DNA from 3 places in the Methylocystis sp. IM3 genome. Region 3 is predicted to be linked to each of the others. Evidence: predicted binding sites of a transcription regulator. Region 3 holds the regulator's gene; each other region holds the start of a gene.

Evidence for each region. The regulator LexA, encoded in region 3, represses DNA repair genes until DNA is damaged. The targets are predictions, from matches to a motif close to TGTTCNNNNTGTGTTCNG.
Region 1: the regulator LexA is predicted to act here: its motif matches at 3,541-3,558, upstream of WOC76_RS19365 (PA0069 family radical SAM protein).
Region 2: the regulator LexA is predicted to act here: its motif matches at 4,470-4,487, upstream of ruvC (crossover junction endodeoxyribonuclease RuvC).

What each region holds. Positions count from the first base shown of each region.
Region 1 covers NZ_JBBPBZ010000002.1:3,560,279-3,566,820, reverse strand. The annotation lists gene uppP (undecaprenyl-diphosphatase UppP) at 1-136, shown strand, start outside; gene WOC76_RS19375 (site-specific DNA-methyltransferase) at 253-1,425, opposite strand; gene WOC76_RS19370 (ribonuclease HII) at 1,572-2,180, opposite strand; gene WOC76_RS19365 (PA0069 family radical SAM protein) at 2,298-3,422, opposite strand; gene WOC76_RS19360 (homospermidine synthase) at 3,757-5,190, opposite strand; gene WOC76_RS19355 (CHAD domain-containing protein) at 5,356-6,336, shown strand; gene WOC76_RS19350 (acyl-[ACP]--phospholipid O-acyltransferase) at 6,350-6,542, opposite strand, start outside.
Region 2 covers NZ_JBBPBZ010000002.1:1,568,218-1,574,759, reverse strand. The annotation lists gene WOC76_RS09520 (rhomboid family intramembrane serine protease) at 1-182, shown strand, start outside; gene WOC76_RS09515 (CBS domain-containing protein) at 256-687, shown strand; gene WOC76_RS09510 (patatin-like phospholipase family protein) at 741-1,739, opposite strand; gene hisI (phosphoribosyl-AMP cyclohydrolase) at 2,297-2,680, opposite strand; gene folE (GTP cyclohydrolase I FolE) at 2,680-3,378, opposite strand; gene WOC76_RS09495 (iron-sulfur cluster assembly scaffold protein) at 3,636-4,085, shown strand; gene WOC76_RS09490 (hypothetical protein) at 4,076-4,354, opposite strand; gene ruvC (crossover junction endodeoxyribonuclease RuvC) at 4,490-4,996, shown strand; gene ruvA (Holliday junction branch migration protein RuvA) at 4,993-5,610, shown strand; gene WOC76_RS09475 (methyltransferase family protein) at 5,697-6,293, shown strand; gene WOC76_RS09470 (Uma2 family endonuclease) at 6,269-6,542, opposite strand, start outside.
Region 3 covers NZ_JBBPBZ010000002.1:1,166,323-1,172,864, reverse strand. The annotation lists gene WOC76_RS07535 (ComEC/Rec2 family competence protein) at 1-661, shown strand, start outside; gene lexA (transcriptional repressor LexA) at 821-1,531, opposite strand; gene WOC76_RS07525 (L,D-transpeptidase family protein) at 1,696-2,886, opposite strand; gene WOC76_RS07520 (acetyl-CoA carboxylase carboxyltransferase subunit alpha) at 3,043-4,008, opposite strand; gene WOC76_RS07515 (hypothetical protein) at 4,171-4,740, shown strand; gene WOC76_RS07510 (alpha/beta fold hydrolase) at 4,800-5,666, shown strand; gene WOC76_RS07505 (TolC family protein) at 5,667-6,542, opposite strand, start outside.

The DNA of each region.
Region 1 (6,542 bases), 2.4 Mb from region 3:
CTCGATCTCCGCCTTCGCGGCCATCTGGGGCCTGCTGCGGATTCTCGAGCGCTTCTCGGCCTGGCCCTTCGTCGTTTATCGCGGCTTCATCGGCGTCGTGCTGCTGGTGGGCTTCTACGTGGGCTGGCTCGCCTGACATCGGACGGCGGCGTCATTCTCCAGACGCCGCCTCGCTCTTTTGTGTCCGTGTAGAGCGCGGCGCGGAAGCGCTTGCGCAGCATCGTCTCGACGCGAAGGGCGGCGGCGAAAAGTCTAATCCGCCGCTCGCAGGCTCTGGCGGATTCGGGCGCGCAGCTCGTCGATCGGCGCGAGGCGGTCCTCGGACTCGTAATGCCAGAAGGTCCAACCGTTGCAGGCGGGGAGTCCCTGCGCCATCGCGCCGGTCTTGTGGATCGAGCCGACGACGCCCGAAAGCGACAGCGTCCCATCCGCGCGGACCACGGCAGAATGGCGCTGCTTCGCGTCGGTGAGACGGGCGCCCGGCGCGATGAGCCCCGACTCGACGAGGCTTGCGAAGGCGATGCGCGGTTCGCTGCGTTTCGACGGCGCCGTCGCGACGGCCTCCTCCGACAGAGGTTCAATGGCGGCGATGCGCGCCGCGGCCGCCTCGGCGTAAACGGGGTCGCGCTCGACGCCGATGTAATGGCGGCGCAGGCGCTTGGCGACGGCGCCGGTCGTGCCCGAGCCGAAGAAGGGATCGAGCACGAGGTCGCCGGCGTTGGAGGCGGAGAGGATGACGCGCGCGAGCAATGTCTCGGGCTTTTGCGTCGGATGGGTCTTGCGGCCGTTTGCGTCTTTCAGCCTCTCGGCGCCGGTGCAGATCGGCAGAAGCCAGTCCGAGCGCATCTGACAATCTTCGTTGCCGGCCTTCAGCCCCTCGTAATTGAAAGTGTAATTTTTGGCGCTCGCATCGCGCGCGGCCCAGATCATCGTCTCATGCGCATTAGTGAAACGGCGGCCGCGGAAATTCGGCATGGGATTGTTCTTGCGCCAGACGATGTCGTTCAGGATCCAGAAGCCCAGATCCTGCATGATCGCGCCGACGCGAAAGATATTGTGATAGGAGCCGATGACGAAGATCGTCGCGGTGGGCTTCATCGCGCGGCGCGCGGCGGCGAGCCATTCGCGGGTGAAGGCGTCGTAAGCGGCGAAATCGGCGAATTTGTCCCAATCGTCGTCGACGGCGTCGACGAGGCTCTGATCCGGCCGGGTGAGCTTGCTCGCAAGCTGCAAATTATAGGGCGGATCGGCGAAGACGAGATCGACGCTTTCGGCGTCGAGGCCCAGCATCATCGACACGCAATCCCCTTGCAGGATCATATTGCGCGCCGGCGGCGCGCGGTGCGGCCCCTCCTGAGAAATCCCGGTACGCGTGACCTTTATCCGGGTAGTGAGGCGGGCCGCCCCGACGCGCGCGCTACTCATTTACGCAACACCACATACGCTTTGAACACGAGCGATGATGCCCAAACGAGGTAAAGGCCGCGTATAGGAGGGGCGCGCGGGGGCGTCTCTTTTTCGAACGTTTTTGTTAATGAAACGACAAGCTTAGCAATAAGCTAACGGGCGCTTCAGGCGTCGCGCAGCGGCGAAAAACTCATCCGGTGAATGGGGGTTGGGCCGATCTCGCGCAGCGCGTCGAGATGTCGCTTGGCGGCGTAGCCGACATTCGTCTCGAAGCCATAGGCCGGAAAATGTCCGCCGAGCCGGCGCATCATGGCGTCGCGGGCGACCTTGGCGACGATGGAGGCGGCGGCGATGGAGAGGGCGGCGGCGTCGCCCTTGACGATGGCGCGGCAGGGGCAGGCGAGGCGGGGCGGATCGGAGCCATCCACGAGGACATAGGCCGGCGCGCGGGAGAGGCCGGCGACGGCCCGCGCCATGGCCGCGAGCGTCGCCTGGCGGATGTTCATGGCGTCGATTTCGGCGGGCGTGACGAAGGCGACGCTCACCGCCAGCGCCTTTTTCATGATGCGCTCGAAGGCGTCCTCGCGCGCCTTTTGCGCCAGCGCCTTGGAATCGTCGAGACCGCGCGGCAGGCGCTTCGGATCGAGAATGACGGCGGCCGCCGTCACGGGGCCTGCCAGTGGCCCGCGCCCGACTTCGTCGACGCCCGCGACGGGCCAGACGCCTTGCCGGTAGAGGCGTCCTTCGATGCGGAAATCGGGCCCCGCGCTCATGGCGTCGCCGCTCCGGAGCGGGAAGGAGAGGACGCGGGACTTTTCCCTTTTGTTGTCATTGGCGCAGCAAAACGCCTGCGAGGCCGACGCGCAAGAGCAAGCCGGCGCTTTCCCCGCTTAAAACAGGGCGAGTTGCTGGGGCCCCTGTCGCGGCGGCTCGAAAAGATCGGTTCGCAGCCGCGTGGCCGTTTGCGGGAAGCCGAGCCGTTTAGCCGCGACCTCGAACCTCCGGCCGATCATCCAGGCATAGGGCCCCTCGCCCGTCATGCGCTTGCCGAAGCTCGGGTCATAACTCTTGCCGCCGCGCGTCGAGCGCACGAGCGAGAGGGCGCGGCGCGCCTTGTCGGGAAAATTGGCGACGAGCCACTCGCTGAAGAGATCGCGCAATTCCAGCGGCAGGCGCAGCATCACATAGCCCGCCTCGCGCGCGCCGGCGGCATGGGCGCGGGCGAGGATGGCTTCGATTTCGTCGTCGTTGATGGCGGGAATGATCGGCGCCGTCATCACTGCGACGGGGACGCCGGCGGCCGCGAATGCCTCCATCGCTTCGAGCCGCCGCGCGGGCGTCGCGGCGCGGGGCTCCATAATGCGGGCGAGGCGCGGATCGAGCGTCGTGACCGAAAAGGCGATCTTGACGAGCCCGTCGCGGGCCATGGGCGCGATGAGATCGAGATCGCGCAGCGCGAGCGCCGATTTGGTGACGATCGCCACCGGATGTCTGGCCCGCGCCAGCGTTTCGAGCACGCTGCGCATCACCCTGTGGCGCTTTTCGGCGGGCTGATAGGGGTCGGTATTCGTGCCGATGGCGATGACCTTTGGCGTATAATTCGGAGCGGACAATTCACGTTCGAGTAGCTGCGCCGCGCCTTCCTTGACGAAAATCTCGGTCTCGAAATCGAGCCCCGGCGAGAAACCCATATAGGCGTGGGTGGGCCGCGCGAAACAATAGACGCAGCCATGCTCGCAGCCGCGATAGGGATTGATCGAGCGGTCGAAAGGAATGTCGGGCGAATCATTCTTCGTGATCATCGAGCGCGGCTTCTCGACGTGGAAATGCGTCTCGAGCGCCGCGAGGCTCGCGATCGAACCCCAGCCGTCGTCGACCTCCTCGCGGCTTTCCTTTTCAAAACGTCCGCTGCGCTTCGAAAGCGCCCCGCGCCCGCGCCGCCGCCCGGCCTCGACCAGCGCCCCGGCGCCGGCGACCGCCTCCGCGTCAGGCGAGATGTCCGCGAGCCGACCCATGACTGACCTTGCCCTCTTTCTGGAGACGGGAGGCCGGTCGCCCGGCCCCCCGTGGTCGCGGCTGGAGACTTTTGCGCCGGCCGGCTCGACCTGCCGGATCGGAACAAACCACGAATAAACGAACAGATAAAGAACAATTGAGGCCGGCGCAAGAGAGGCGAGCGAGGGCCGATAGGGGTCATCCTCGACGGGGAACGATTTCGCTTTTCGGAAAGCCCCTTAAAAAACAACCCCTCCGCCAGGGGAGCGCCACGGCGGGCGCTCGCTCGGCGGAGGGGTTCTCGTTTTCGTCCCTGTTTACAATCCCGCGTTTACATTGCGCGGGGACGGGCGCTCAGCGCACCAAAATATTCTTGAACTGCCAGGGGTCGCTCTCGTCGATGTCCTCGGGGAAGAGGCCGGGGCGTCCCTCGAGCGGCGTCCAGTCGGTGTAATAGCCTTTCACCGGGCCGAGATAGGGAAGCTGCACCTCGAGGCAACGCTTGTAGTCGACCTCGTCGGCCTCGACGATGCCGGCCTCGGGATTTTCCAGCGCCCAGACCATGCCGGCGAGCGCGGCGGAAGAAACCTGCAGCCCGGTGGCGTTCTGATAGGGCGCGAGGTCGCGCGTCTCCTCGATCGAGAGCTGCGAGCCATACCAATAAGCGTTCCTGGCGTGGCCATAGAGCAGCACGCCGAGTTCGTCTATGCCGTCGACGATTTCATGTTCGTCGAGGATCTTCCACTCCGGCTGCATCTTGCCGGCGGCGCCGAACATTTCATGCAGCGACAGCACCGCGTCATTGGCGGGGTGATAGGCGTAATGGCAGGTGGGGCGATAGACAGCCTTGCCGCTGTCGTCGCGCACGGTGAAATAGTCCGCGATCGAGATCGATTCGTTGTGCGTGACGAGGAAGCCATATTGCGCGCCGGGCGTCGGGCACCAGCTGCGCACGCGCGTATTGGCGCCCGGCGAGAGGAGATAGATCGCCGCGCCGCAGCCCGTCTGATGGGCGCGGCCGATGTCGGGCAGCGCCTTTTCATGCGTGCCCCAGCCCAGTTCGGCCGGCTGCATGCCCTCGGAGACGAAGCCCTCGACCGACCAGGTGTTGACGAAGACGTCGAGCGGCTTGGGGTTGCGGGCGCGCTGCGTGTCGCGCTCGGCGATATGGACGCCCTTCACGCCGAGCTTCTGCGCCAGCGCGCCCCATTCTGCGCGTGTCGTGGGCTCCGTGTCGAAGACGCCCGTATCCTTGGCGATATTGACGAGGGCCTGCTTGACGAACCAGGACACCATGCCGGGATTGGCGCCGACGCAGGAGACGGCGGTCGTTCCGCCGGGGCTCCGGCGGCGCTCCTCGAGGATCGTCTCGCGCAGGGCGTAATTGGTGCGCGACTCATTGCCCATGGACTTGTCGAAATAGAAGCCCGGCCAGGGCTCGATGACCGTATCGACGTAAAGCGCCTTCAATTCCCGCGCGAGCTTCATGATGGCGAGCGAGGAGACGTCGACCGAAAGATTGACGATGAAGCCCTGTCCGCCGCCCTTGGTCAGGAGCGGCGTCAGCACCTCGCGGTAATTCTCGGGCGTGAGCTTCTCCTTGAGGAAGGCGATCCCGCGCTCGTCGAGAAGCCGGCGATGCGTATCCACCGGGTCGATCACCGTGAAACGCGCCTTGTCTAAGTCGAAGTGGCGTTCGATCAGGGGCAGGATGCCGCGCCCGATGGAGCCGAAGCCGATCAGGACGATCGGGCCGGTGATTTTGCCATAGACGGGCCAGACTGACATATGCGCGGTCTCCTGCGGTTCGTTCGAAATTGTTGCGCCGCGATAAAGCAAGAGCCGGCGTCTTAATCAAGTGCGCGGATTTTACGCTCCCGCCCGCTCTTGACCCCGGCCCGCCGCAAGCCAGAATCGAAATCGAACGCAAGGGAGCGGCCCGAGGGAGCGACCATGGGACCGGCGAGGGGAAGCGATCTCGAAACGCCGGCTCCCCGCGCGGCCGAACTGCGCCTCGTCACGGTCACGCCGGACCAGCCGCAAAAGGCCAAGCCTGTCAAACTCCTCGCAAGCGATTCGGTCGAGGACGCGGCGGTGTGCGTCTTTTCGGCCGCGCTCGACCATTTCGAGGCCAATATCCCCGCTTTCGAGGCCCGACCGTCGGCGGAAGCCGTTCACCAGATGCGCGTCGCCCTGCGGCGGCTGCGCGCGGCGCTGGGGCTTTTCAAAAAAGCGCTCTCCGGTCCGACGCTGGAGGAGGCGCGGATGCAAGCCAAGCGCATCGGGGCCGTGCTCGGCGCGGCGCGCAACCTCGACGTTTTTTGCGACATGCTGGCGGAGGGGCCGGGTCGGGCGATGGGCGACGATCCGGGCTTTTCCGCCCTGCGCGACGCTCTCGAACGGCGCCGCGCCGGCGCCTATCGCGCCGCGCGGGCGGAGATCGGCGGACCGCAACTGGACGCCTTTCTCTCGGCGTTTCGCAAAGCCATCGCCTCGCGCGACTGGGAGGCGGCGGCGGGCGCAATCGACGAAGGATCGGCGACCGACTTCGCGCGCGAGACGCTGTCGAGGCTGCGAAAGCGCGTCTTGAAGAAAACCAAAGGACTCGCCGACCGCACGCCGGAAGAACGCCACGCCGCCCGCATCGCGCTCAAGAAGGCCCGCTATGGGGCGGAGTTTTTCGAAAGCCTGTTCGACCGGGACGCGGCGGCCGATTTCGCCGCGACGCTTGCGAAGATTCAGGACGGGCTTGGCGCCTTCAACGACATGGCGATGGCCGAGCGCCTGCTCGACGAGATCGAGACCGGGAGCGGCGAGGGCCTGAGCGCCGCGGGCTTCGTGCGCGGCTGGTTCGCCCATGCGGCGCAGGAGGGGGCGGCCCATGCGCGAAAGACCGAGAAAAAGCTCAAAAAGCTCGAGCCTTTCTGGGAGTGAGGGTCCGCCTCGCTCATGCAACCGATGACGCCCCGCCGCCGTCGATGCGGCCCAGCACGCCATTGGGCTGACGCGGACCGCCGCCCAGATAGCGGTTGCGGTCGCGCACGAGCTTTGTCACGGCGGAAAAGTCGATCTTGCCGGAGCCGAGCAGCGGGACGCGCTCGACGCAGACGATCTCGGCGGGGATCGAGACATCGGATGCG
Region 2 (6,542 bases), 400 kb from region 3:
TCGGCGAGAACAGACAGGCGATGCTTTTTCTGATCGTCTGGTTCGGCGCAAATCTCCTCTTCGGCGTCTTTCCCGAGGCGATGGGCTCGACTGAGCCGATCGCCTGGGAAGCGCATCTGGGAGGGTTCCTTTTCGGGCTTCTGACCTTTGGCGCCTTCGATCATTGGGGGCGGCGCGTCTAGCTCTTTCCGCTCGGACAGCCGCCGTCGCCCGCCGCACGCTCGGGACAGGCCAGGCGCGTCGAGGGAGGGAGCCATGACTGTTGCTTGTATTCTTTCGGAAAAAGGACGACACGTCGTGACCGCCGCGCCGGCGGTCTCGCTACGGCAAGTGACACAGGAACTGATGCGCCACGGAATTGGAGCGCTCGTCGTCGTCGATGGCGCCGGCGCGGTCGTCGGCGTGATCTCGGAACGAGACGTCGTGGCGGCGATCGCCACACATGGTTCGCGGGCGCTCGACGAGCCGGTCGAAAGCCACATGCAGCAAAACCCGGTCATCGCCCACGAGAACGACACGGTCGACTCCACCATGCAGACGATGACGCTGGAGCGGCGTCGCCACCTGCCCGTCATGCGGGACGGCCGGCTTTCGGGCCTCGTCTCGATTGGAGACGTGGTGAAATATCGCATCCGCGTGATCGAGGAAGAGCATCGCTGCATGCGTGAATATATTGCCCAGGCCTGAAACGGCCCTCGCCCTCCGGTCGCGCCCCTTTCGGCGCGATCGGCCGTCCGTGGTCACACGGTCGCGCCGGGAATCGGAATATGGGCGAAGATATTCGGCAAAGCGCGCTTGGCGGCCGAGCGCCCGACATTGATGAGCTGGTCCGCCTTGTGGAAATCGAACATGCCGATATCTTCCATCCGCGCGGTGATGGTGGCGTCCGGCGGGTCGCCCGCGAGGCGCGAGCGCAGGATACGATCCTGAATGATGTTGAAGGCGTCGATCATCGCCGTCGCCACATTCGGCGCGTCACCGGGCTGGCGCTCGAAATAACGCGGGAGAATGCGATCCACGAAGGAGATGTCCGGCTTCTCGCCGAAAGGCCCGGCCTCGGCGGCGCGCTTGGCGGCCGCCGGATCGTCGCGGATGACGCGCGCCCGATACATGGTGTCGGCCGTCACATTGACCGCGATGACGAACTCGGCGCCGAGCGCGCGACAGACCGTCACCGGCACGGGATTGACCAGCGCCCCGTCGAATAGCCAGCGGTCGCCCACGCGCACGGGCTCGAAGATGCCGGGGAGCGCATAGGACGCGCGGATCGCATGGGCGAGCCCGCCGCGTTGCAGCCACACTTCGTGGCCCGTCCCCACCTCGGTCGCGACAGCCGCGAAGGGGATCGGCAGGTCCTCGACGTTGAGAGAGTCCAGCTCCTGCTCCAGCGCCGCCCTCAACCGCTCGCCCGTGATGAGGCTCGCGCCCGAGAAAGAAAGGTCCATCAGCGTGAAGACGCGACGGCGCGTGAGCGACCGCGCGAAAGTCTCGATCTGGTCGAGCCTCCCTGCCGCATAGCACCCGCCGACCACGGCGCCGATGGACGTTCCCGCGACAATGTCGGGATGAATGCCCTGCTCCGACAGTTCACGCAACACGCCGATATGCGACCAGCCGCGCGCCGCGCCGGCCCCGAGCGCAAGCCCGATCAAAGGCTGCCCCCGCGGTTTCCCGCTCTGGTCGCGGTCCTGCTCTATAACGGCCGGAGGTTTCCCTTCCGGCGTCTCCGTTGCGTTCATTGCGTCCCGCGACTCGCTGGTGATCGAAGAGTCGGTGCGTCGTAGCAGCGATAGCATCACATTCGTCCGCGGTTTCCTCAAGTTATTGTTATCTTGACCTTGCGAGGGGCTTAATTGGCAGCCTTTCCAAAAACTCTCCCGCAAAACCATTTAGGGATCGTAGCGAAAACGCCAATATGCGGAACCCGCCACGCTTCGCTGCTTCGTCGCCACACTGCGCATCGCCCGCCGGGTCGAATTTGGCCACCAGCTCCCTCTTCCGAGGAGGCGGGGCTTTGTTTTTGGACAGCTCAGGCGCCGCAGTGGTTTCGATTGGAGGGTTGCATGACTGGATTGGCTCTAGCCGACCTCGCCGGCCGCCTTCGCACTCGCTCCCGTCCTCGTCGAGGCGCATTCCTGGGTCCGCGTCCATCGCGGCGCGAAGGCCTCGCATAGCTGCAAGAAGCAGCAAAAGGAGCAGAAAGAAGCTCCCGCGGCGGCCGAAAAGGATCAGCGCCGGCATAGAAAACCGATATGTGACGCGCTCGGCCCCGAACGGGAGCCATTGCCCGCGCCCGCTAATTTCCGAATACGAGCCGACGGCCGCCGTCTTCGGTCGTAAGCCGCCGGTAGAAGCAGGATTTGCGGCCGGTATGGCACGCCTTGCCGTCGCCGCCGGCCTCGACCGTCAGCATGATGGCGTCCTGGTCGCAATCGACCGCGAGCGACAGAACGCGCTGGACCTGTCCGGATGTGTCGCCCTTGCGCCAGAGCGCGTTACGCGAACGGGACCAATAGTGGGCGACTCCGGTCTCGATGGTCTTGTCCAGCGCGAGCTGGTTCATATAGGCGACCATCAGAATTTCGCGCGATGCGGCCTCGACCGTCACGCAGACAATAAGGCCGTTCGCGTCGAAGCGGGGGGCGAATTCCGCGCCCTCCTCCAGCGCCGCCTTGTCCATCAGCGCGCCCCGCGCAACAGCGTGTAGAAATGCGCCTGCTGGGCCGGATCGTCCCGGAAGACGCCCGAAAACTGGACGGTCACGGTCGACGATCCCTGTTTCAGCACGCCGCGCATCGACATGCACATATGCTCGGCCTCGACCAGCACGGCGACGCCGCGTGGGTGTAGATGTTTCTCGATCTCGCCGGCGATCTGCGCCGTCATCGCCTCCTGGGTCTGCAGGCGACGCGCGAAGACATCGACGAGACGCGCGAGCTTGGAAAGGCCCACGACGCCGCCTGTCGGATAATAGGCGATATGCGCCCTTCCGACGAAGGGCACGACATGGTGCTCGCAATGCGAGGTGAAGGGGATGTCGCGCACGAGCACGAGGTCGTCGTAGCCCTCGACCTCCTCGAAAACGCGGGACAGCACCTCGTCCGCATTCTCCTGATACCCCTTGAAGAACTCCTCATAGGCCTTCACCACGCGGCGCGGCGTCTCTTGCAGGCCCTCGCGGTCGGGATCGTCTCCGGCCCAACGCAGCAGGGTGCGGACGGCGGCCTCGGCCTCGGCGCGGGAGGGGCGTTCGAGCGTCTTCGCGACGGGCGCCGTCACGGGGCGCTCGGCGGTTGCAGGCGTTGCGTCCATCATGGGCTCGGAGCGGTCTTCTTCGAAACTGGGGCGGGCAGGAAAGGTCTTAACCACGTCATCCATGTGGCGCCTCCTCGAACAATCGCGCCGCGGACGGGCGGCGCTTGCCCCCATGCGGTCAAGACGCATGGGTCGGAACCTCAAATCACGCCCCTCGTATGCGAGAAAACGACGCGAAATTCGAGACTTCGCCTGAGTCTTGCAGAAACCTGCGGCGCCTCGGCGTTGCGCCGGGACCGCCGCTTTCGCGCCAGCCCTCGAGACTCTATATAAAGGCGAGCGGGAGCGAAGGTAAGCCCCGCGCCGAGACCGCGCTGAACATGCTCGACAAGGTCTATAACGCCAGAATCCTCGAACTGGCCGGAAACATCCCGCGTATCGGACGCCTGGCGCAGCCGGATGCGTCCGCCAAGGCCTATTCCAAGCTTTGCGGCTCGACCATCACGGTCGATCTCGACCTCCGCGACGGGAAAGTCGCGGATTACGCCCACGAGCTGAAAGCCTGCGCCCTCGGCCAGGCCTCGGCCTCGATCATGGCCCGCAATGTGGTGGGCTCGACCCCCCAGGAGCTGCGCGAGGCCCGCGAGGCGCTGCGTCGAATGCTGAAGGAGAACGGCCCGCCGCCGAAAGGCAAATGGGCCGACCTCGCCGTGCTGGAGCCCGTTCGCGACTACAAGGCGCGGCACGGGTCAACGATGCTGGCGTTCGACGCGGTGGTGGAGGCCTTGAGAAAGGTCGACCCCGAAGATGCAATGCGATCTCAGGACTGACTTCGCTCGGGCAATTTCCCGATGTGGGAAAAGCTTCGTCCAGCCTCACGCCTGATCGGGCCGCGCCAACAGTTTCCCACTGCATCGACCACGACGCAGGTTTCGACGCCGCCGCCCGCCGAAGCGGCGATGCTGATCGGTAACACCGGCTTCGGCTCAAGTTTCCCAAAGACGTCGGGCGGTCCGAATGTACTGTCGATCGTCGCGACGTTGCCGTCGACGTCGACGATAACAGCCACTCCATCGGCGCTGGCGATCACATAGCTCATGCATCCCCCCTCTTCGCGAGTAATCCAGCCCGATTAAAGCAAAGCTCTGGCTCGAACGTCAACGCGTTTCAACCGCTCGTCTCTGTCCTCCCTGCGGTCCTAGCCTGCGCCTCGATGTTTTGGTTATGTTCGATCATGCCCGCTCCTCCGATTCGCATCCTCGGCATCGACCCCGGCCTCAGAAACACCGGCTGGGGCGTCATCGAGTCCCAAGGCTCCCGCCTGTCCTTCGTCGCCTGCGGCCGCGTGCGGTCGGACGCGTCGCTCGACATGGGCAACCGGCTTCGTCAGCTGCACGAGGGACTTATGCAGGTCATCGCGGATCATGCGCCACATGAGGCGGCGGTGGAGGAGACCTTCGTCAATCGCGACCCGCAATCGACCCTCAAACTCGGCCAGGCGCGTGGCGTTGCGCTGATGGCGCCGGCGCTCGCAGGGATCGAGATCGCGGAATACGCCGCCAATCTCGTGAAAAAGACCGTCGTGGGCGCCGGCCACGCGGAGAAGGCGCAAATCCAGATGATGGTGCGTGTGCTTCTGCCCGCTAGTCAGGCGGCCTCCGCCGACGCGGCGGATGCGCTGGCGGTCGCGATCTGCCATGCGCAGCACCGCGGCGCCCGCGCGCTGAGGGCGGCCCTATGATCGGCAAGCTCAAGGGCCTCGTCGACAGCTATGGCGAGGATTTCGTCATCCTCGACGTGAATGGCGTTGGCTATGTCGTGCATTGCTCGGGAAGGACGCTGCAAAAGCTCCCCCGCCCCGGCGAGGCGGCGGCGCTCGCCATAGAGACGCAGGTGCGCGAGGATTCGATCAAGCTTTTCGGCTTCCAGGGCGAGGCCGAACGCGACTGGTTCCGCCTGCTGCAAACCGTCCAGGGCGTCGGCGCCAAGGTGGCGCTCGGCATTCTCTCCATCCTCTCGGCCGCCGAACTCGGCTCGGCCATCGCCACGCAGGACAAGGCGATGGTCGCGCGGGCGCCGGGCGTCGGGCCGAAGCTCGCCGCGCGCATCGTCGCGGAGCTGAAGGACAAGGCCCCCGCCTTCGGCTCCGTTGATCCGGTCGTCGCCAAACTTTCGGGCGGCGACGAGGACCAGAACGCGCCCTCGGCCGTGCGAGACGCCATCTCGGCGCTCGTCAATCTCGGCTATGGCCGGCCGCAGGCGGCCGTGGCCGTTGCGGCCAGCGTGAAACTGCTCGGCGAAGGCGCCGAGACGGGCGCGCTCATCCGCCAGGGGCTGAAGGAGCTGGCCAAATAGCGCGTTAAGGCAAAGGTAAAGTCTTGTCGACAATAAGAGTGGGTTAACGCGGCGCAAAACCGCGCCGGCTGAACTCGGGGATCCGCATGAGCGTGGCACAGGCCAAGGGGCGCGTTCCGTTTCTGGCGCTGGCTGTCCGGCGGCTCCGGCAAGATTTGCAGTTCTCCCGCATTTTTCTCGTGGATCTCGCCGCGACCTCGGCTTACGCCGCGGCGACGCTGCTGCTTTTGCACCTGAGCGCCCCGACCCCACAAGGCGCGCGCGCCGTCCTTGTCGCTGGCGCGGTCTATGGGCTGTTGCTGGCCTTGAAGCTTGGCCTGGTCGTCTATCTTGAAAAAAGGGGCGGCGACGCGCGGCAGTTCGTCGGCTCCGAAACGCTCGTCACCAGCGGCGTCTATGCCTTCTCCCGAAACCCGGTCTATGTGGTTTCCCTTCTCCAGAGCCTCGCCTGGTCGCTCGGATTGATCGGCGTCTGCCTCACGAGCGAAGCGCCCTGCGCGCTGACGCTTCTCATGACGGTGGCGGCGCTGCTCTACGGCCATTACTGGGGCATGGACAGACTCATCGTCCCCAATGAGGAAGCGGCGCTACGCGCCCGGCACCCGGACGAATTCGCCAATTATTGCGCACGGGTGAACCGCTGGTTGGGGCGGCGGGCTCAGCCGGTAAGGACGTCGCGGTAAATTTCAGCCAAGGGGATGGACACGCCGATGGCAGGAAGCGCGAGCGACTGACCGAGCCCGTCGAGGATGCGCACGCCCGCCCAATCCGCCCCGACCCGGTCGAACGCCTCGATATGCGCCCTGTCACGCTCCACGAGCACGTAGTGCCGAAGGCTCGGCAGACGCTGGTAAACAGCCCATTCTTCGAAGCGGTCGCGCGCCTTGCTGCCTTCCGACATGACTTCGACGAGGGCGGTCGGCTCGGTTAGA
Region 3 (6,542 bases):
CAGCCTTCAGGTGAAGGCTTTCGCGCCCTGGGCGATCGTCTTTCTTGCCCTCGCCGTGCTCTCCGCGGTGCTCTGGCGGACCAGCGCGCTGCGCGCCACGGCCATTCCGCTGGCGCTGATCGGGCTCCTCGGCGCCAGGAGCGGCGCCGGATTCGATCTCGCCATCCCCGCGTCGGGAGACGCAGCGGCGATCCGTCTCGCCTCGGGAGAACTCGCTTTGCTCGCCAGGAGGCCCGGCGCCTTCGCGGCGGAACAATGGCTGCGCGCCGACGCCGACGGCCGAAGCGTCGTCGAAGCGAAAGACGGGACCGCTTGCGACGATTACGGATGCGTAGCCCGTCTGGCGGACGGGCGTTTTGTGGCGCTCGTCACCGCGCGCGGCGCTTTTCTCGAAGATTGCGCGCGGGCGGCGATCGTCGTCACGCCGCTGCGCGCGCCCGAAGGCTGCGGCGCGCCGCTCGTCATCGACCGTATCAGGCTCGCGGAAACGGGGGCCGTGTCCTTGCAGTTCGCCAAGGAAGGCGGCGTCCTGTGGACGACCGCGCGCGGGGTCGACGAGGACCGGCCCTGGTCTCCCCGCCCGCCGCCCGCGACCGGGCGCGCCGCGGCGCCCGAGGATGAGGAGAGCGAGGAAGCGGAACTCTCGGAACCGATGGAATGAACCACAGCGGCGCGAAAGCGTCGCGTCCCAGTCAAAACGACGGGGTTTGCGAGGGAGCGGAGCCGCCCCGCCCGCCTCACGTCGTCCGCCCGCGAGAAGCGGGATGGGCGAACCCCTTCAGAGCCGATATGACTATCCCTGTAAATCAGAGGGAAAGGTTCAATATTTCCGCAACAGGCTGACGAGCTTGCCCTGGATTCGCACCTTGTCGGGGCCAAAAATCCGGGTCTCATAGGCGGGATTGGCCGCTTCCAGCGCGATGGAGGCGCCGCGCTTGCGCAGCCGCTTCAGCGTCGCCTCCTCGTCCTCGATCAGCGCCACGACGATGTCGCCCGAGTCCGCGTGATCCTGCTTCTTGATGACGACCGTGTCGCCATCGAGAATGCCGGCCTCGATCATCGAATCGCCGCGCACCTCGAGCGCGAAATGCTCCCCATTCGAGAGCATGTCGGGCGGCATGCTGATCGTATGGCTGCGGCTCTGAATAGCCGAGATCGGCGTGCCCGCCGCGATGCGCCCCATGACGGGGATCGCCACCGGTTGATTGCCCGACTCCTCGCGTTCGCTCAGTGGGCGGACGCGACCGAGATTGCCCTGAATCACCGCTGGCGCAAATTTGCCCCCACGGGAGCCGGCGCCGCCCCTGGGCGTCGCGGACTCGGGCAGACGCAGCACTTCGAGCGCACGGGCGCGATTGGGCAGACGGCGGATGAAGCCCCGCTCCTCGAGGGCGAGAATGAGCCGATGGATGCCGGATTTGGATCGCAGATCGAGCGCGTCCTTCATCTCGTCGAAAGAGGGCGGAACGCCCGATTCCTTTAGCCGCTCATGAATGAAACGCAGCAGATCGCTCTGCTTTTTCGTCAGCATGGAACGCCCCTGTCGCCACGGTGACAGCCCCTTGAGAGCAGTCGCGCGTTACAAACAAATCATGAACGATTCTTAGACGTTCCCTTTGCGTTCCGCAAGGGCAAATGCGGCAGGGCGGTCGCCAGGAAAAGCCTCGCGCGCGCCGGCGAAGCGACGCCCGCCCGCTATTTCTTCAGCTTCAGCGCCCGCTTGATCGAAGACGTCGGACCATCGTCGGCGGTGGCGGCGAGCGCCGACATGTCCCGGCGCGTATCCGTCGACAGCGCCCGCGCGACGCTCGTCGTTTCCGCCGGGCGGGCCGGCGTCGCCGCCTTGGCGGCGGCCATGGTCACGACCGGCGATTTCGCGGCGAGCGGCGCAGGCTTGCCGCCGCGCGCCGCCTTGTCCTCGAGCGCGATCTCCTCCGGCGGCGCGACCGCCTCGGGCCGGCTCGTCTCGGCGACCTTGGAAAGGAAGCTCGGATGCATGCCGCCGTCCTGATACACGACGCGCACCGGCTTCACCTCCTGCGAAAGCTCGGCAATTTTCGCCTCGTCCTTCGCGGCCTTGGCGGAGACGCTGGCGACGATCTCGGGGTCCTGCCTGAGCGGCGGACAGGCGGAAAGCGGATCCAGATGCCCGTCCGATTCGGCGTTGAAGACATAGCGACGGCCACAGAAGGCGACCTGCGGCTCCTCCTTCGTCACCTCGAAGTGGTCGCTGCCTTCCTTGAGGTTCTTCCAGAAACCGATGTTGGGGTCGAGCCGGTGCTTGGCCAAATTGTCCGCTGTCATGCGGAATGGAAACGACTGCATCTGAATCGAGCGCTGGCCGCCCTCGAAGGAGGAGCGCGCGACGGCGTAGATTTCGGCGATCTGCGCGTCCGTCATGGAGAAGCAGCCCGCCGAGGAGCAGGCGCCGTGCACCATGATGGTGCCGCCGGTATGGCCCAGCGCCCTGTCGAGCTGGTTGGGATAGCCGACGTTGAAGGACAGATAATAGGACGAATTGGGATTCATCTGCGCCGGGCTGATCGAATAGAAGCCCTCCGGCACCTGACGGTCGCCCTCGCGCGTCTTGGGTCCGAGCTGGCCCGACCAGCGGCACATGGGATAGGTCTTGAGATGGACGTATTTGCCGTCGGCGCCCATCTTCCAGATCTCGAGCTCGGCCTCTTTCTTGTAGGCGCGGATCAGCATGGGCGATTCCTTGCTGGCGCCGACTTTCTCCATGAGGGCGAGGGTCTCGCGCGGGATCGGCGCGAGGGAGCGATGGGACAATCCGCTGTCCTGGCAGGCGGCAAGTGAGAGCGCGACAAGAGACAGCGCGGCGAAGGCGGCGGCCGATACGGCCGGCTTCAGGACCCGGTATGTCATGCTCTCGAGCTCCCTTCAGCGTCCCTGCCCGCCGCTCACGCAAGCCGACGGGCGAGGGCCTCCCAGCCCATCTGGCTGCTTAGTCCCAACATTGGGCGACAAAGTGTTCGTGGCGCCTCTGGAGGGGTTGGAACAAGAGCTTTTTACGCATTTACCTTAACGCTTCTCGTCGAGCTTGCGCCCCATATTGAGAAACTTTTCGGCGCGGGCGTGACGCAACTGCTCGCGCGACAGATTGGTCAGGCGCGAAAGCTCCAGCGAGACCGCGTCGCCGACGGCAGCAATGGCGGCGGCGGGATCACGATGGGCGCCGCCCGCAGGCTCCGCGACGATCAGGTCGATGATCCCGAATTTCAGCAGATCCTGCGCGGTGATCTTCATGCTGGTCGCGGCGTCCTGCGCCCTGGCCGAATCGCGCCACAGGATCGAGGCCGACGCCTCGGGCGAGGCGACGGTGTAAACCGCGTGCTCGAGCATCAGCACCTTGTTGGCGGCCGCGATGGCGATGGCCCCGCCCGAGCCGCCCTCCCCCACCACGACCGCGACATTGGGGACGCCAAGCTGAAGCGAGGCGTCCGTCGAGCGGGCGATGGCCTCGGCCTGGCCGCGCTCCTCGGCGTCGATGCCCGGAAAGGCGCCGGCGGTATCGACGAGCGAGATAACCGGCAGGCCGAAACGGTCGGCGAGCTCCATGAGGCGAACGGCCTTGCGATATCCCTCGGGGCGCGCCATGCCAAAATTGTGGTGCAGGCGGCTCGCCGTGTCGGAGCCCTTCTCCTGACCGATGATGCAGACCGGCTCCCCCCGGAAGCGGCCGAAGCCGCCGACGATGGCCGAATCCTCGCCGAAGAAGCGGTCGCCGGCGAGCGGCGTGAATTCGGTGACGAGCTGCTTGACGTAATCCGAGAAATGCGGCCGCTGGGGATGGCGCGCGACCTGAATCTTCTGCCAGGGCGTCAGGCCCGCATAGAGATCCGCGAGCGCCTTGGCGGCCTTCGCCTCGAGCTTGGTCAGCTCCTCGGCGATAGACACCCCTTCGCCTTTCTCGGCCAGCGTGCGCAGCTCCTCCACCTTGGTTTCGAGTTCGGCGACGGGCTTTTCGAAGTCGAGATAGGAGCGCATGGACGAGGGGGATTCCTTGCTTGAAAGCCTTCGGGCAGCCGGGGGCGGCTTCGCGCGCGCAAACTCGCCGCTCGGCGCTACGAAGTCAAGAAAAGGACGGCGCCGGGCTCGAACCAGCTTTGTGTAGCATCATCCACACATCGAAGTCGCTGGCGGGCGGGAATGGCGAGAGACACGAAAAAAGGCGCGAAAAGCGAGGTCCTTTCCATGCGCATGGACCCGGCGACGCGCTTCCTTGTGGATTTCGTCGCCAGATGCAAGGGACAAAGCATCTCGACGGTGGTGGAAAGAGCCATTCAGGAAACGGCAGACAGGATCAATCTTGCCGACGATCCCCGGACGGGGGAAATCAAATGGACGCATTTCTGGCATATCAACGAAGGCGTCCGCTCGCTGAAAATGTGGTCGGAGAAGAAGCTCTACCCGAACTATGAGGAGCAGTTCATCGTTTCCTTCGCCAACATGCACTGGCCGTTCTTCTACGTGACGGAAAAACGGACAGCCTACAAGGAAGCCTATATCGACATCATCTGGCCGCAGATCGACGAATTCGCAGAGATTTGGCGCAACACGCGGACGACGGACAGATGGGCGGCCGGAAGAGCCATGCGCACCGCTATTCTGAACGCCGGCGTTCAGCCGCCCGACTGGCCCCCGAAGCCGCCGGCGCCGCCCCCGGCGGCGGCCCAGAAGAACCCGCCCGGCCAGTCCGGCGAGGGCAAGGCTTCCTGATCGCAGTTGATCACCGCGCCGGTCGCGGTAGAAACACCCCAAAAAGGGAGTCCACCGCCTTGAGCTCGACCCGTCCCGCCGAAAGCCGTTTCGTCGCCGCCGCCGACGGTCTCCGTCTGCATTATCTCGATTACCCGGCGCCGGATGCGGCGCGCCTGCCGCTCGTCTGCCTGCCGGGCCTCGCGCGCACGGCCGATGATTTCTGGCGCGTGGCCGAGGCCGCGCGGGAGCGGCGGGTGCTCGCGCTCGATTATCGCGGGCGCGGGCGATCGGCGTGGGACAAGGACTGGCGCCGTTACGATCTCGATGTCGAGCAGGACGATATTTTCACGGTTCTCGTCGAGGCCGGCGTGACGCAGGCGGTTTTTCTCGGCACGTCGCGCGGCGGGCTGCATACGATGCGCATCGCGCAGGCGCGGCCCTCGCTGGTGCGCGCGGCGATTCTCAACGACATCGGCCCGAAGATCGAGAAGGACGGGCTTCTGCGCATCAAGCGCTATGTCGGCAAGCTGCCGCCGCTCTCGCGGCTCGCCGAGGCGATCGCGCTCATGCGCATGACGGCCGCGCCGCAATTCACGGGCGTCAGCGCCGAGGAATGGGAGATCTATGCGCGCCAGACCTTCGTCGAGACGGAGGGGCGAGTCGAGCTCCGCTATGATCCGGCGCTCAACCACACGCTCGACGCCGTCACGCCGGACGCGGAATTCGAGGAATTCTGGGAGCCCTTCGCGACGCTGTCGAAAGTCCCGATCCTCGCCCTGCGCGGCGAGACAAGCGATATTCTTTCTCAGGACGTCTTCAACGAAATGGCCCGACGCGCGCCGCTCCTCGAGCGTCATACCGTGCCGGGACAGGGCCATGCGCCGCTGCTCCTCGATCAGCCGACCCTTGCGCGCATCATGGCGTTCCTCGACGCCTGTCCCTGATCAGGGCGCATAGCCCTGCGCCTGATTGAGGCGCGAGATCGCCGCGCCGACGGCGACCGTCGTCGCCGCCTGGGCCCGCTGGGCGTCGAGCTGAAGCTGGCGGATCCGGTAAAAGTCGAGACCGCCGATTTCGCCCAGCGCAAAGGATTTGCGCGACAGTTCGAACTGTTCGTTGGCCACGGCGAGCCGCTTGTCGGCCAATCCCGCGGCGCGGCGCGCGGCGGCGAGATTGGCGCGGGCCGCGGCAATGTCGGCGAGCACGACGCGCTTGGCCTTTTCATAATCCGCCCGCGCGCGAGTCATTTCGGCGTAGGCCTCTGCGCGCCTCGGCTCCTGGCGCCCGTCCGTCGGTAGAGGGATGCGGAGGCGAACGCCGACCGTGGTGGCGTTGGTGAGCTGATCGGTGATCGGCTGCGAGAGGTCGGTCGAATATTGCCGGTTGTGCTCCTGCCGCCCAAAGACGGCGACGTCGGGGCTCTCGATCGGCGTCGCCTCGACGAGCTGGGCCTGAGCTTCGGCGCGGCGGAGCGCCGCGATCGGCGTGCGCAGCGCCGGATGATCCTCGATGTCGCCGGCGGGCTTCAGGGTTTCGAGCGTTCCGTCGGGCGGCGCGCCGCCGGTGAGCGCCTGATAGTTCACCCGCGCCACTTTTTCCGCGCCCTCCGCCTGCGCGAGCTCCGTTTCGGCGGCGAGCAGTTCGTTCTTCGCGAGCAGCGCGTCGGCCTCGGCCGCGTCGCCGAGCTCCACGCGCCGCGTCATGTCGGCGCCGATCTCGCGCGCCGTCGCCACGCGATTGCGCGCCACGCCCGCCTCCCGCACGGCGCGCTGGGCGTTCCACCAGGCGTCGCGCAACAGGCCCGCGACATCGAGGCGCCG